DNA from 2 places in the Paractinoplanes hotanensis genome. Region 2 is predicted to be linked to the other one. Evidence: riboswitches for the same ligand, from Rfam matches in the RefSeq annotation. Region 2 holds a riboswitch; the other holds the start of a gene.

Evidence for each region. A riboswitch is a leader RNA that binds a small molecule or an ion and turns the genes downstream of it on or off. The one in region 2 is predicted to bind cyclic di-AMP.
Region 1: linked by a shared signal. The riboswitch ahead of LXN57_RS24065 (C40 family peptidase) and the one ahead of LXN57_RS30900 (LysM peptidoglycan-binding domain-containing protein) in region 2 are both predicted to bind cyclic di-AMP.

What each region holds. Positions count from the first base shown of each region.
Region 1 covers NZ_JAMQOL010000034.1:31,506-38,989, reverse strand. Annotated here, with positions in the region: gene LXN57_RS24080 (dTMP kinase) at 1-341, shown strand, start outside; gene LXN57_RS24075 (SDR family NAD(P)-dependent oxidoreductase) at 400-1,089, opposite strand; gene LXN57_RS24070 (sigma-70 family RNA polymerase sigma factor) at 1,660-2,664, shown strand; gene LXN57_RS24065 (C40 family peptidase) at 2,753-3,718, opposite strand; cyclic di-AMP (ydaO/yuaA leader) riboswitch at 3,731-3,876, opposite strand; gene LXN57_RS24060 (DUF3817 domain-containing protein) at 4,045-4,365, opposite strand; gene LXN57_RS24055 (hypothetical protein) at 4,378-4,785, opposite strand; gene LXN57_RS24050 (DUF6158 family protein) at 4,926-5,138, shown strand; gene LXN57_RS24045 (DUF1360 domain-containing protein) at 5,144-5,671, shown strand; gene LXN57_RS24040 (hypothetical protein) at 5,767-5,922, opposite strand; gene LXN57_RS24035 (hypothetical protein) at 5,940-6,140, opposite strand; gene LXN57_RS24030 (hypothetical protein) at 6,611-6,814, shown strand; gene LXN57_RS24025 (GAF and ANTAR domain-containing protein) at 6,914-7,484, shown strand, end outside.
Region 2 covers NZ_JAMQOL010000044.1:154,615-162,098, forward strand. Annotated here, with positions in the region: gene LXN57_RS30890 (TetR/AcrR family transcriptional regulator) at 14-652, shown strand; gene LXN57_RS30895 (saccharopine dehydrogenase family protein) at 727-1,965, opposite strand; cyclic di-AMP (ydaO/yuaA leader) riboswitch at 2,107-2,252, shown strand; gene LXN57_RS30900 (LysM peptidoglycan-binding domain-containing protein) at 2,297-2,788, shown strand; gene LXN57_RS30905 (FAD-binding oxidoreductase) at 2,813-3,526, opposite strand; gene LXN57_RS30910 (zinc-dependent alcohol dehydrogenase) at 3,677-4,681, opposite strand; gene LXN57_RS30915 (MFS transporter) at 4,755-5,987, opposite strand; gene LXN57_RS30920 (Hsp20/alpha crystallin family protein) at 6,200-6,655, shown strand; gene LXN57_RS30925 (WD40 repeat domain-containing protein) at 6,743-7,484, shown strand, end outside.

The sequences.
Region 1 (7,484 bases), on a different contig from region 2:
ACCACTTCTTCCCGAAGCCCGACCTCACGTTCCTGCTCGACGTCGACCCCAAGGTGGCCCACGAGCGGATCGAGGCCCGCGGCTACGACAGCGAAACGATGGACTACCTGGAATCGGCGCGGGCCGCCTACCTCTCCCTGCCCGAGTTGGCCGACTTCGTGGTCATCGACGCCAACGGCACGCCCGACGAGGTCTCGGCCGCCCTGCACGCCGAGCTCCGCCGCCGCGCCGACCTGCCCGAGCCGGTTCGCAGCCGGCTGGGCCGCAGTATGCTGCTGGCCGGCGGCCCTTTCGTGGCCGCGCTGGCCGCGGCCGGCTACCAGCTCGCAGAAACGCTTTGAGACAGGCGCTGCCGCCGCGCCGGCTCGCGGTTGATCGACTTCCGTCTGCGGGCGGGCCTCAGGCCTGCCCGTAGACCGGGATCTGCGCTCCGCTGGTGGGTGCGGACGCGTCGGAAGCGAGGAACAGGATCGCCGGGGCGATCTGCTCGGGCCGCACCCAGCGGTTGAAGTCGGCGTCGGGCATGGCCGCACGGTTGGTGGCGGTGTCGATCACGCTCGGCACGACGGTGTTGCAGCGCACGTTCCGCTTGCGGTAATCCACCGCCACCGAGTTGGCGAAGGCGATCACGGCCGCCTTGGCGGTGGAGTAGCCGACGGACCCGGGGAAGGGCGACAACGCGGTGCGGGACGAGACGCAGACGACGCTGCCGCCGCCCGCCTCGACCAGGTGTGGCAGGGCCGCGGCGGTGACCAGGTAGGTGGGCCGCAGATTGGTCAGCAGCTGCGCCTCGAAGTCGCTCCACGGCGTCTCGCCCACCAGGGGCCCGCTCGCGAAGCCGCCGATCAGGTTGACCACCGCGCGCAACGGCGCCGCCGGATCGCCCGCCGCGACCGCCACCGCCGCCGTGACATCGGTCTCACGCGACATGTCCCCGTCGACCGGCGCCGCGCCCTTGGGCAGCCGATCGGCTCCTCCCGGCCGCACCGGCGCGACCACGCGCCACCCGTCGGCGACGAAAGCAGCCACCGTGGCGGCGCCGAGGCCGCCCGTTCCACCCGTGATCAGAGCCGTGCGCCCAGCAGACATGGTGTTCATGGTGCCTCGCGTCACCCGCCGGTCACTGTGGTATTCGTCACCTCACCAACCGGATGGCCAGCCGGCTCCGAACCGTTGTGGAAGGGGACGTCATCCGCAGGGATGTCACCCGGACGGGCTAGTGAACTGCACGGCCGCGTGCCGCATTGTGGCAGGTGGTCCCGTTCGGTGAAGTGCGGGATCTTTTTGGTGGTGGTTTGTTTCAGCCCTGTCCCGCAGCTGCCGATCCAGCACGGTGAACCTGGCGCGCCCCGGGAACGTACTGGGTGGTGACGGACGTCCCAAGGTCTTTGGTGATGGGCGTCGCTGTGAGGGACGAGGGGCCGATGGTGTCATGAAGCGAGCGACGGGTATGAGTCTGTCTGCGCGACGCACCTGTCGCGGGGCCGAATGCCGTAACGCAGGAGCCCTGTTCAGCAACTACGCACTCGGCTCTCAGCTGTCACCCAGGCATTCGTGACACTTTCGACCCACCAGCCGGAATCAGTGCAGCCAACCATTTGTTGTGTAGATGCCAAGCAACCGCAATGTGCAAACTGCGGACGTTACGGGGAGGAACCGATGAACACAGGTGTCACCCGTAACGGGGTAAGTAGTGATGGCAATGAGGGGACCGTGGGCAACGTGGAGAAGAACACCGTGATGCGGACCGACCAGGTCGCCGAGGAGCGTGACCTTGTCGGCGTCTACCTGCACGAGATCTCCCGGACTCCGCTGCTGGACGCCGCCCGGGAGGTTGAGCTCTCCAAGTCGATCGAGGCCGGCCTCTACGCCGAGCACCTGCTCGAGTCGGGCGAGGTCCGGCGCGGTGTGAGCCGGGAGGAACTGGAGCGCCTCGTCACCGAGGGGCGCAAGGCGAAGGATCTGTTCATCCGGGCCAACCTGCGACTGGTCGTGTCGATCGCCCGGCGCTACGTGCGCTCCGGCATGCCGATGCTCGACCTGATCCAGGAGGGCAACACCGGCCTGGTCCGCGCGGTCGAGAAGTTCGACTACGAGCGCGGCTACAAGTTCTCGACCTACGCCACGTGGTGGGTGCGCCAGGCGATCAGCCGGGCCATCGCCCAGCAGGAGCGCACCGTGCGCCTCCCGGTCCACCTGGTCGAAGACGTCAACCGCATGCGCAACGTCACCCGCCAGCTCGTCCGCGAGCTCGGCAGTGACCCCGAGCCCGAGCAGATCGCGACCGCTCTCGGCGTGACCGTCGAGCGCGTCAACGAGCTCACCCGCTGGGCCCAGGACACGGTTTCCCTCGACACCCCGGTCGGCGACGACGGCGACACCAACCTCGGCGACCTGGTCGCCGACAGCGACGCCCCCTCGCCGGAAGAGATCGTGCTGACCGCCCTGGAGCGCCAGCGCATCGAGGGTCTGCTCAACCACCTCGACGACCGGTCGGCCGGCATCATGCGGGCCCGCTACGGCCTCGAGGACGGCCGCGAGCACTCGCTCACCGAGGTGGCTTCCCGCTTCTCGCTGAGCCGTGAGCGCATCCGTCAGCTCGAGATCCAGGCGCTCGGCCGGCTGCGCGAGCTGGCCCGGGCCGAGGGCCTGCAGGCCGCCTGACGTTCCGCCTTCCTTCCCCCCGTTACTCACAAGACGCGAAAGGCCGGTACCCCGAGGGGTACCGGCCTTCTCCGGTTCTCGAGCCGGTCTAGTTGACCCGGCCGTAGCCGTACGGCGTCATGATGTTCATGCCGCGCTTCTTCACCACCGTGCCCGAGTGCGGCGCGTCGATGATCTGACCACCGCCCACATAGAGGGCGACATGGCCGAGACTCCGGTAGAACACGAGGTCACCCGGTTGCAGGTCGCCCTTGCTGATATGGGTGACTTCGTTCCACTGGGCCTTGGTCTGGTGCGACAAGGACTTGCCGGCCGCCCGCCACGCCGCCGAGGTCAGCCCCGAGCAGTCGTAGCTGCCCGGACCGTCCGCGCCGAACAGGTACGGCTTACCGAGCTGGTTGTACGCGAACGTGACAGCGGCACCAGCCTTGCCGGAGATCTGCGGGATCGGGCCGGTGTACTTGCTGCCCTTCTCCTGCCCCTGGCCGAAGGCCGCCTCGCGCATCGCGAACAGCTTCTTGAGGTCTTTCTGGATCGACCCCTTCTGCGCGTTCAGCGCGTTCACCTGGGCCGTCTGCTTGACCTGGGTCGCCTTGAGGGCGGCCTGCTTCTCGGCGAAGCCCTGGGTGGCCGCGGTGAAGGTGTCGATGTCGCGCTGGTTGGACTTCGTGATCAAGTCCAGGTACGCCATGCGGTCCATCATGCTGTCCTGGCCGCCGCCGGTGAGCAGCGCGCTCATCGGCCCGACGCGACCCTGCTTGTAGGACGTGGTGGCCAGATTGCCCACCTGGGCGCTGGCGGCCTTCAGCTTCGCCTGAGCGGGCTTGAGGGACGCCTGGAGCTTGACCTGATCAGCCTGGGTCTTCTTCAGGTTGATCCGCATCTGGTTGTACTTCTCGGTGATGTCCTCGAGCTTGTTGGACGCCGTCTCGATCTGCTTCTTCAGCTCGCTGGCGGACGGGGCCGCGTGTGCGGCTGTCCCCAGCGAGCCGGTGATCGCGACAGCGAGCGCCGCGACGACGAGGACCCGAAGCCTCGTGCGGGGGTGGGGCACCGGTCAGTGGCCTTTCTTCCGCTCGGCCGCCTACCGGGTCAGCTGACGGGCTCGGGTGGGAAGAACACCCTTCCGCTCGCGCGGATTCGCCCCGATGACACGGTTCCCCGGTTCTGTCGGACGCGCATGGCGCCACGAAGATTCGGCGGCGTTGGCCGGCGCCACGGGAGGGGGAGTGGCTGCGGACCGAACCAACCGCATTAACTTATCGGCGGGATCATCAAAAGCAAGGGCCCACAGAGTGATTTAAGACAATGGCCCGATACGCGTTAATGATCCCGATAACAGCAAGTGATTCGACGACCGCAATGCGTGCGGCCGGACTGTCAAACGGGACTTTTCGTCAACTCGGCGGCGGGCACCCATTCCCGGGTCACCTTACGCTCGGCCCAGAAAGACAGGAACGGGATCGTGCCGCTCAACATCACCAGGATCATGCGGCCGAACGGCCAGTGGGCCCGGCGCGACAGATCGAACGTGGCGACCAGATAGACCATGAACAGGAAACCGTGCGCGGGCCCGACGGCCGCGACCACGACCGGGTTGTCCGCGAGATATTTCAACGGCATGCCGACCACGACGAGCGCGAGCAGGCAGACGCCGACGATCCACGCGATGATCCGGTAGCGGGTCAGGGCACCCTGCACTTTGCTTCTGTCCTATCCGGGATAGTCGCCCGGGCGGGCGCCGGGGTGGGCGTTGAGCCAGGCGAGATAGTCGTTGTAGGCGACCAGTTCGGGGTCGTCGGCATCCGGGGTGGAGCGGACGGCCACGCGTACCGGCCGGCCGACCGTAACAGCCTTGCCTGGGAGCTGTTCCTGGGCCTTTTCCGGCGGAGCGGGCTCTGCCGGGTGGCCGCCTTTCCGACGGGCGAGTTGAACCTCGCGGAACCAGAGGAACACGACGAAGGCCGCGAAGACCGGCCACTCGAACATGTAGCCCCAGCTGATCGCGTTGCCCTCCTGGGCGCGGCTGAACTGCCACCAGCCCAGGATCAGGCAGCCCGCGGTCAGCACCACCGCCAGGACATGCCGGACGATCCACGCCGGCGTCCACAGGCCCTTCATGCCCAGAAGCGTACCGGCGCGTGTTTGGCCGCGGCCCGCACGGGCAACCGTCCTGGCGTTCGCCACACCCCTCGGTGGCTGTCCTGGCCCGAAACGACCGGAGGTGCACGATGACAGAAGCTCACGGTGACTCACCGTTGATGGAAACCGGGATCGACCCCGCCTCACTGAGCGAGGACGACCTGTTCCGCGAACTCAGCAGCCTCTACCGGGCCCGTCTCGCGACGCTCCGCCACGGCCCCGACGCCGCCCTGTCGAACCACTTCAAGCGGACGGCCGACCTGGAGACGGAGTACATCACCCGCTATCCCAGCCGCGAGGTCGACACCGACCGGCTCACCCAGGCGTTCTAGGGAGAATCTTGACCGAGTCGCTGGGCGCGCGGCTGACGCGCGTCGGACAGTCGTATGCCCCCCACGAGCATCGCCCGCTGGTCGGCTACGTGACGGCGATGGGCGGTTTCACCGCTCTGGCCGCCGCTCTGGCCGCCGCGGCCAAGGTGACCGGAAAGCCGGCCCCCGCCCGCCCGGCCACCGCCGATGTGGTGCTGGTGTCACTGGCGACCCACAAGCTGAGCCGCCTGATCGCCAAGGACTCGGTGACCAGCCCGCTGCGGGCCCCGTTCATGCGTTACGCCGAGCCGGCCGGCGCGGCCGAGCTCAACGAAGAGGTGCGCGACCACGACAATGCGCTGAAGCATGGGATCGGCGAGCTGATCAGCTGCCCGTTCTGCCTGGCCGTCTGGGTCTCGACGGCCCTGACCGGCGGCCTGGTGCTGGCCCCCCGCCTGACCCGCCTGGTCGCGGTCGCTCTGACGGCCACCGCCGTCTCCGACTTCCTCCAGCTGGGCTACGACGCCGCCAAGAAGGCCGCCGAGGGCGACTGAGGTAGGTGTCGAGGCCGCCTTGCTTGCTGCGGAGCGGGTCTGAGGTACGTGTCGAGGCCCGCCCCGCTTGCTGCGGAGCGGGCCTGTCGCTGTTGTCAGGGCGGGCCGTCGCGGTCGAGTCCGGACCAGCCCTCGGGCGTCTCGGGCTCGGCGTCGTCGTCGCGGTCGGCCGTCACGTCGTCGTCGACGGCGGTGGCGTCGTGCTCGCCGGCGAAGTTCTCCTGCTCGTCCGGGTCACCGATCGGTTCCATGAGCCAGATCCTTTCCGTCAGACTTCGAGCGCCCGCACTGCCTCGGCCGCTTCGTCCTGGGCGTACTCGCCTTCCGGCAGCGCGTCGATCCGGGTGAGCGTCGTGGCGCTCAGCTCGGACGCGATGGCCCGCCGCTGCAGGTCGGCACTGCTGAGCCGCTCCTGCCCGTCGAACGCGTCGTCGAGAAAGGCATCCAGCTCACGCATCTCATCGGTCACGGATCTCGGGCTACCCGGCCCGATCCGCCCCAAACTATGTGGCACCCGTCACATGTCCTGCCGGAATCGTGGCCGCCACCCGACCGTTGAGAACAGATGTCAGCGTGCCCAGTGTCCCCGGGCCTCACCCTTTGCCTTCACGGAATACCGTTCGGCTGGAGCCGTGTTGTGCCACTCGCCGCGAGGCGACCTGCACGTTGACATCCGCGCCGCCCCCGGCTCTGCCGAGGGCGGCGCTCTTTTCTCCCCAGTGCTTTTCTCCCTGGGCCCGGCCTCCCGGCGCTTCCCCGAGGCACGGCCTCCCGGCGCCTTCTACGGGCTCAGCCTCCTGGCGCTTTCCCCCGGCGCTTTCCGCCGGGCCAGGCCTCCGTCCGCTCTTCTCCGGGCCCGGCATCCGACGCTTTCGCCGGTTCGGTCACCCGGCGCGGCCACGGGGTTTCCTGGGCCAGGGGGTGGGTAGTCGATCTCTCATGAGTGATGACCGGATCGGGCATCGGGCGGCGGACCTGCTCCCCGAGGAGCGGGTGGCCGGCAGCGAGGATCCGCGGGGCCAGGCCGAGGCGATTCTCGCGGATTCGGACGAACGTGAGGCCGGCCCCGAGGCCGCACCGGACTCGTTCGTGGAGCGGCGGCGTTCCGACCAGACGGTCGATCCCGACGAAACCACTCGGTAGAGGCACAAGACTTACGTGATCGTCGATGGTCGTGACAGGATGCGCGGCGTGCCTGTCCCATATCGTCGGGTTTCCTCCCCGGACCGCGGCCCTGCCCGAGTGGTGACCCGCCCCCGGCGCACCCGCTCCTCGGCCCGGACGGCGGAACCTCTCAGCCCGCACCCCGTCGAACTGGCCGGTCTGCTGCACGAACTCACGGCCCGCCTGCTTTCGGCCGACTCGTTCACCCAGGCTCTGGAACGCCTGGCGGTCTTCGCCGCGGGCGGTGTCCCCGGCGTCGTACGCTGCTCGATCGTCCTGATCGGCGAGGGCGGCCCGCTGACCCACACCGGCTACGGTCTGCCCGGCGCCGCGGTCGATGAGATCCAGTACGCCGCGGGCACCACCGGCCCCGGCCTGGAATCCGCCCGCACCCGATCCATGGTCACCGCGCCCGACCTGGCCACCGACGCCCGCTGGCCCGATCTGGCCGAGGCCGCCGCCACCGAGGGCATCCACGCGGTGGTCGCGATCCCGCTTGACCTGCCGCGAGCCGAGGTGGGCGCCCTGACCCTGTATTTTGACGCCCCGAACGCCCCCGGCGCCGACCACCTGCTGACCGCGATGGCCCTCGCCAACCAGTCCGAGCTCCTGCTGGACGAGCTTCGCCGCCGAGATGCCCGGAGCGCCG
Region 2 (7,484 bases):
TAACGTAGTTGCTGTGGAGGAACAAACCACGGCGGCGACCCGGCGGGGTGAGACCTATGCCGGGCGTTCACGCGAGCAACGAGCCAGCGAGCGGCGGGCTCGGATCTTGGCGTCGGCGGTGCACCTCTTCGGCACCCGCGACTACGAGGATGTCACCGTCGCCGACGTCTGCACCGGCGCCAAGGTGTCCAAACGGTACTTCTACGAACACTTCGACGACCGGGCCGACCTGCTGCTGAAGGTCAACCGCGAGCAGAACGAGTGGCTGCTCCGCGGTGTCGCGGCGTCCGTCCCCGAGAAGCCGGCGACCCTCGCGGAGCTGTTCCGGCCCGCCCTGCACACCCTGGTCACCATGCTGCGCAACCACCCGGAAAGCGCCCGCGTGATCTATGTGAACGCGCCCCGCATGGAGACCCGGCGACGCGGGGTGCTGCGCGAGGACGCCCAGTTCGTCGACGCCGTGCTGAGGCGGGCGGTGGGCACGCCCAAAGACCAGATCGGGTACGACCGGACGCTGCTGGCGCTGGTGGCCGGCCTCAGCGAAGTGCTGATCGACTGGATCTCGCACGACATGGCCGGCGACCCGGAGCACCTGGCCGAGCACCTCACCGGCATCGCCCTGGCCCTCACCGCCACCGCAGCCGACCTCTAGCGCCGACGCGGCCGGGCTCACCGACAAGCAACGGGCGAGCGAAGCCGACAAGCAACAGGCGAGCGAAGCCGACGTCAGAGTTTGCGCGCGGTGATCTCCATTCCGGCCGCCCGCAGGCGGTTGACCAGCGCGTCGCCCAGGGCCGTGGCCGGGGTCAGCACACCGCCCGGCGACGGCGGCAGCGACTCGCGGTCGTGGACCAGCACCAGCGCCGACTCGGCGAGCATGACGGCGGTGGCCGCGTAGCCCGGGTCGCCCTGGGCACGGAAACGTGCCGTGTAGTGGGCGCCGGTCGTCGTGGTGGTGAAGAAGTCGAAGGTGAAGTGGCCGTCACGCTGTGCCTGCGGGCTGGGGCCGCTGCCGGGCTTGGGGAGCACCCGGTCGAGCACGAACCTGGTCGGCGGCAGCATCATCCCGGCGACCAGCGCGCCGAGCCCGAGCTTGAGGCCGTTGGCGATCAGCGGCGAGAGCGGCGACCGGCCGACACTCATGGTCTCGCGGTAGCGGAAGCGCCGGCCGTACCGATGGTTGTGCAGGGCGTTGCTGCGGCGCACGACCCGCGTGTTGTAGGACGCCATCACGAAAGGCGCCAGCGTGCCGCGCAGCGAGGGGTGCACGTCGGAACCGCTGACCGTGGCCATGTCGCCCTGCCGGCCCAGGTCGGGTTCGCTGTCGCGGTCGGGGCTCAGCGAATAGGGGCTGGCAGCTACGCGCCGCAGGCGGCGATCGTTCTTGACCACGTCGAGCTGGTGGCGCAGCGTGTCGATGGTGCCGCCGCTGACCCCGCCCCGCAGGCTGGTCACGACCATGGTGGTGTCGGTGAGCTCCCCCGCGCCGTCCGCCGCCACCTGCTGAGCCAGCACGTGCACGCCGATGTCGGACGGGATCGAGTCGAAGCCGCACGAGTGCACGATCCGGGCCCCGGTCGTGCGGGCCCGGTCGTGGTTGGCGTCGATGCTCTGCCGGGCGAACACGACCTCGCCGGTCAGGTCGACGTAGTCGGCGCCGGCCTCGGCGCAGGCCCGGGTCAGCGCCGCGCCGTATTTCAGGTAGGGCCCCACGGTGCTGATCACGACCTGGGTCGAGGCGGCCAGCCGGGCGAGCGCGCCGGTGTCGGCGGCGTCGGCCACGAGGGTGGGCCAGTCGACGCCGAGTTGGTCGCGCACGGCTGCCAGCTTCGTCTCGGACCGCCCGGCCAGCGCGATCCGGGTGCCCGCCGGGGCGTGCTCGGCGAGGTAGCGGGCGGTCAAGGCGCCGACGAACCCGGAGGCGCCGTAGACGACGATTTCATGGTCCCGAACGCGGTCGCTCATGGTGGTGGATTCTCCATCAGCGCCCCCGAAGCCGCTCGGCGGGTTTAGTCTCGATCCGTTTGCAGTCGTACCCATTTGGCCGATGACCTGCACAGATGTGCGATCGGCCCCGCGGGCGGAACGCCGAGTCCAGCCGCCGCCCGCCGGACACCCAACTCACGGCATGGAACGGGGGACCCAGGTTCCTCGGCGCGCTCGTGCGCGCCTCGGGGTGAAGCCGCCATTTCGCGCGGCCGGGCACCTCAGCCCGAACCCGACAGCTGACCTCGTAGGCGTGGAGGGTCTTTCTGTCATGCCACAAATCCACAAGTCCGGCCCGCTCCGTCGCCTCGTGACGGTTCTCGCCGTGCTCACCGGCGCTCTGGTGGGAGCGCCCGCAACGGCGGCTCAGGCCGACGTCAACTGGGATGCCATCGCCCACTGTGAATCGCGGGGCAACTGGAGCATCAACACCGGCAACGGCTACTACGGCGGCCTCCAGTTCAGCCGCCGCACGTGGCGGGCCTACGGCGGATCGCGCTTCGCGGCCACCGCCGACCGGGCGACCCGCGCCGAGCAGATCCAGATCGCCGAACGGGTGCTGGACGGGCAGGGCATCGGCGCCTGGCCGACCTGCGGACGCAGAGCCCGCACTCCGGCGCCGCAGGCCCAGCTCGCCGCCCAGCCGGCCGGACGCTCCTATGTCGTACGCCCGGGCGACACACTCGCCGTGATCGCCGAGCGAACCGACATCGCCGGCGGCTGGCGCGCCCTCTACCGCCTCAACAGCGGCGCCCTGTCGAGCCCGCACCGGATCTTCCCCGGCCAGCGGCTCCGATTCTGAGCCCGGGCCCGCGCACGGGTTCCGTCAGCACAGGTTGAGGGCGTCGTAGCGGACGCGCGCAGTGGGTACCCGGCAGGATTCCAGGCGGCGGACGATCTCGGCGACCGTCGCGGGCGGGCCGCTGACGTAGAAGTCGTGGTCGGGCCACGGGCCGTGGGCGGTCACCAGGTCGGCCACATCGGCCTTGGCCCGCACGATGGTCAGCCACGGGTGACGCCCGGCGAGCAGGTCCAGCGCCCGGCGGTCATAGAAATCCCGGTCGTCGCGCTCGCCGCGGAAGAGGTGGATCCAGCGCGTCCGGTTGAAGCGGGACAACTCCTCGATCAGCGCCTTGGCCGGAGCCAGCCCTGTTCCCGCCGGGACAAAAACCAGATCACGACGCGAGTACGGATCCAGCGTCAGCGATCCCCGCGGTGCGCCCAGCCGCAGCGTGTCGCCCAGCTTGAGCCGATGGACCAGCGCGGCCGACACGCGAGGATCCGCCGGGCCGATGCGGCCGTCCGGACCCGGAAGAGGGCGGGCCGGTGCGCGCACGTGGAACTCGAGCACCTGGTCGAGACGCGGGGCGTTGGCTATCGAGTACGAGGCCGAGCGCCACGGCAGGTACGGGCACTCGATCGGCACATGCTGGCCGGCCCGGAACGGCAGGGGCTGGAACGTCCGGCATCGGAACACGGCGATGTCGGGGCTGCGGCGGTCGTGCTGCACCACCTCGGCCGGCCACCAGTCGGTCGACACCCCTTGCCCCCCGACGTCGGTTCATGGGAGTTCACGGCCAGCGTCGGCGATCTGCGGGATGCACGGCGGACAACGTGTGCGACAGGTTGCCGGGCTGCGCGAAGCGGGCCGCGAGCTCGACCCGGTCGCCGGCAGCAGGCGCTCCTGGCTTCACCCTCGGGGGTCGATGTGAATCTTGGGTGCTGATCCGCTGCGCCGGCCGGCCAGCACCTCGGCCGCCTGGCCGAGCCCGACCGTCTCGGCGACCAGCGGCCGCGGGTCGACAGCCCCGGAAGCGTACGCCTCGATGGTCGCCGCCAGGCCGCCGGATGCGCTCAGAATGCCCGTCACAGTGACGTCCTTCAGCACGGCCTGACGAGTGTCCACCAGGGACGGTTCGGGGGCGAGGCCGATGCAGACGACCCGCCCGCCGGGCTCGACGCGGTCGAGTGCGAACGCCGGCAGCGACACCGCGTTGGTGGCGTCGATGACCGCGTCGTACGGCACGGCCGGCAGTTCGTCGCGCGTCCAGGCGTGGCCGAAGCCGAGAGAGCGGGCGAACGTCAGCGACTCGGCCGTCGCGCCCAGCAGGTGCACGTCGGCCCCGCCGGCCCGGGCGAACATCGCGGCCAGCAGACCGATCGTGCCCGGCCCCATGACCAGCACCGTCCGGCCCGGCGCGGGCTGGGCCGCCCGGACCGCGCGCAGCGCGTTGCCGCCCGGCTCGACCAGCGCCCCCAGGGTGGCGTCGACCTCGCCCGGCAACGCGAACAGCGCCCTCGCCGGCACCGGCAACTGTTCCGCCAGCGCACCGGGCCAGCCCCGGCGGACCCCGATCTCGTAGCGGTCGGCGCAGAGGTGCTGGCGCCCGTTGGTGCAGCGGGCGCACTTGCCGCAGCCGAGCATGGTGTCGCCGGTGACCCGGCGGCCGAGCCACGACGGGTCGACCCCGGACCCGACCGCCGACACGGTGCCGCTCCACTCATGCCCGATACGCACCGGGTACGAGGCGTCGCCGCTGGCCAGATAGGCCATCTCACCGCCCATGAACTCCATGTCGGTGCCGCAGACGCCGGCCCGTTCCACATCCACGACCACTTCGCCGTCCCCGGCCACCGGCGGTTCGACGTCGACGACCTCGGACCGCCCGGGTCCGGTGATCACGAATGCGCGCATGCCTCACAGTCTGCCGCGCCGGCCGGGCCGGCGACCGTGATGCCGCCAACACCCGGGCGGGTCGGGCAGACGGTCAGGCCGGGCCGGGATCGGGTCGCAACAGAACCGCATCGGGCTGTGGCTCACCGGCCGGCTCGCCCGGGGCTGGTCGCGAACGCCGGCGGGTGGACAGGCGGGGCTCGGCCAGCACGACGAGCAGCGCCAGGACGGTCAGCAGGGCGCCGGCCAGAGCCAGGCTGCGCGGGCCGCTCGTGGTCAGCAGGGCGCTGCCCAGCAGGGCGCCACCGGTGATGCCGACGTTGAAGGACGTGGACGTGCCGGCCGAGGCCATGTCGGTCGCACCCGGTGCGACCTCGAGGACCCGGACGCCCAGGACGGAGGCGGCGCCGGCGAGGGCGAAACCGGCCAGGGCGGTGGCGGCGACCGCGGCCGCCTGACCGGTGCCGAAGACGAACAGGGCGCCCAGGGCCACGGCCTGGATCGCGGTGACGGCCAGCCAGCTCGGCCACCCCCACCGGCTCACGACCAGGCCGGCGGCCAGGACGCCGAGCAGCCCGGCCACACCGCGCAGCAGCAGGATCGGGCCCAGGGCCGTGGGTTCGAAGCCGCTCACCCGGGTCAGGAAGGGGTCGATGTAGGTGAAGGCTACGAACGCCCCGGCCACCATGATCGCGGTGGCCACGACCAGCGTGCGGTAGCGGCCTGCGTCGGGGGACGTGCCGCGGTCGGCATCGCCGGCGCCCGGCGGGGACTCGGGCAGCAGGGCCAGCACCACGACCAGGACGACGACGCCGAGCAGGCCCAGGGCCAGGAACGGCAGGCGCCAGCCGCCCTGCTGGCCCAGCCACGTGCCCAACGGCACGCCGACCAGGGGCGCGGTGGAGCTGCCGGCGAACACCATGGACAGAGCGCGGCCGCGCAGATGCCGGGGGAACAGGCCGGCCGCGGCCGGGGTGACGACCGCCCAGAACACGGACTGGCTGACGGCGACCGCCACCCGGGCCGCCAGCAGGGACGGATAGTTCACGGCCAGGGCCGACAGGGCGGTCGCGACGGCGAAGACGGCCAGGAGCACGACCAGCAGGCGACGGCGCGGCCAGGACGCGGTGAGCCGGGTCAGCGGGATCGTGACGACCACGACGACGAGGCCGTACGCCGTCACCAGCAGGCCGATCGACGACTCGCTGACGCCCAGGTCGGACGCCATCGCGGCGAGCAGGCCGATGGGCAGCGTCTCGACCGTGACGTAGAGGAAAGCGCCGAGCGACAACGCCGCCAGAGCGATCCAGGCCCGCGTACGACTCATGCCCCGACGCTATCGGCCGGGACCGACAAAAATCTTGTCGAAAGGGCTTGGCACTCCCTAGGCAGGAGTGCTAAAAAAATACTTGTCGCTGCTGCTCACCGCGGTGATGAGCCACCTCGGAACGAGCCGCACGACCTCGGCGCATTTGATCTGAGCCGAGCGCCACGTGCACCGCCGGAAAGGCCGGCGGGCCGTCAACAGGAGGTGGATCCGTGGTGCTGACTTTTGATCCGTTCCGTGAGTTCGACCGCCTGGCGGGACAGATGCTAGGCGCCTCCAGCGGTGGCGGCGTCGCCCCGATCGCCATGCCGATCGACCTCTACCGCTCCGGTGACCACTTCGTCCTGCACTGCGACCTCGCGGGCATCGACCCCGGCTCGGTCGACGTGGGCGTCGACGGCCGCACGCTGACGATCCGCGCCGAGCGGTCGCAGCGCACCGACACCGACGTGCAGTGGCTGCGCCGCGAGCGGGCGACCGGCACCTTCGAGCGCCGGCTGGCCCTGGGCGACGGCCTCGACCTCGACAACATCGCCGCCACCTGGCAGGACGGCGTGCTGACGCTGACCATCCCGGTGGCCGAGGCCGCCAAGCCGCGGCGCATCGCCATCACCACGGCCGACCGGCGTGACGAGCGGGTGCTCGAAAGCAACGCAGCAGCGGAGTAACAGCCGGGTAGCGGCTATCAAAGGGTGGCGGGCGTCGATCCGTTCGGCCGATCAACGCCCGCCGCCCGCGCCCGTACGATCCCCGACGTGCCTCATCGGATCACGCGAGCAGCGTTGTCGGCCGCCCTCGTCGCGGGCTCGACCGTGTTCGCCCTGAGCGCCCCCGGCCCGGCCTCGGCCGTCGACCTCAAGGCCGCCCTGCCCATCACCTCGTTCGGCGACATCCTCGTCGACGGCGCGAACAAACGGATCTACATCACCGACCCGGCGGCCGGGAAGGTGATCATCACCGGCTACGCGGGGCAGGTCCTGTCGACCGCCACCGGCCTGACCGGCGTGAGCGGGCTCCTGCTGGCCAAGGATGGTGACGTCTATGCCGCAGTCCCCGGGCTGAAGGCGATCACCGCCTTCAACGAGGTCGGCACCCGGATCGCGACCTACGAGGCGTCCACGGACGTGCGTCCCGTCACGCTCGCCGAGGCCGGCGGCAGACTGTGGTTCGGCGAGGCAGACGGCGGGCTGGGCCGGCTGCAACGCGGCGGCGACGACGAGCCCGACCTGATCCCGGACGTCACCACCACCACGTTCGACGAGGCGCCGGCGCTCTCCTCCGCCGGCACCCTGGTCGCCGCCGTCGACCCCTCGGTCACCACCGCCGACGTCACCGTCTTCGACGCCTCGACCACCACCCCGTCCGCCGTCGTCGCCAAGAGCCTCGGCCGCACGCGGGACCTGGTCTTCAACGCCGACGGCAGCCGCCTGCTGGTGGCCGGCCCGCAGAGCCTCGCCCGCGCGGTGAAGCCGGCCGACCTGACCACGGTCCAGAGCT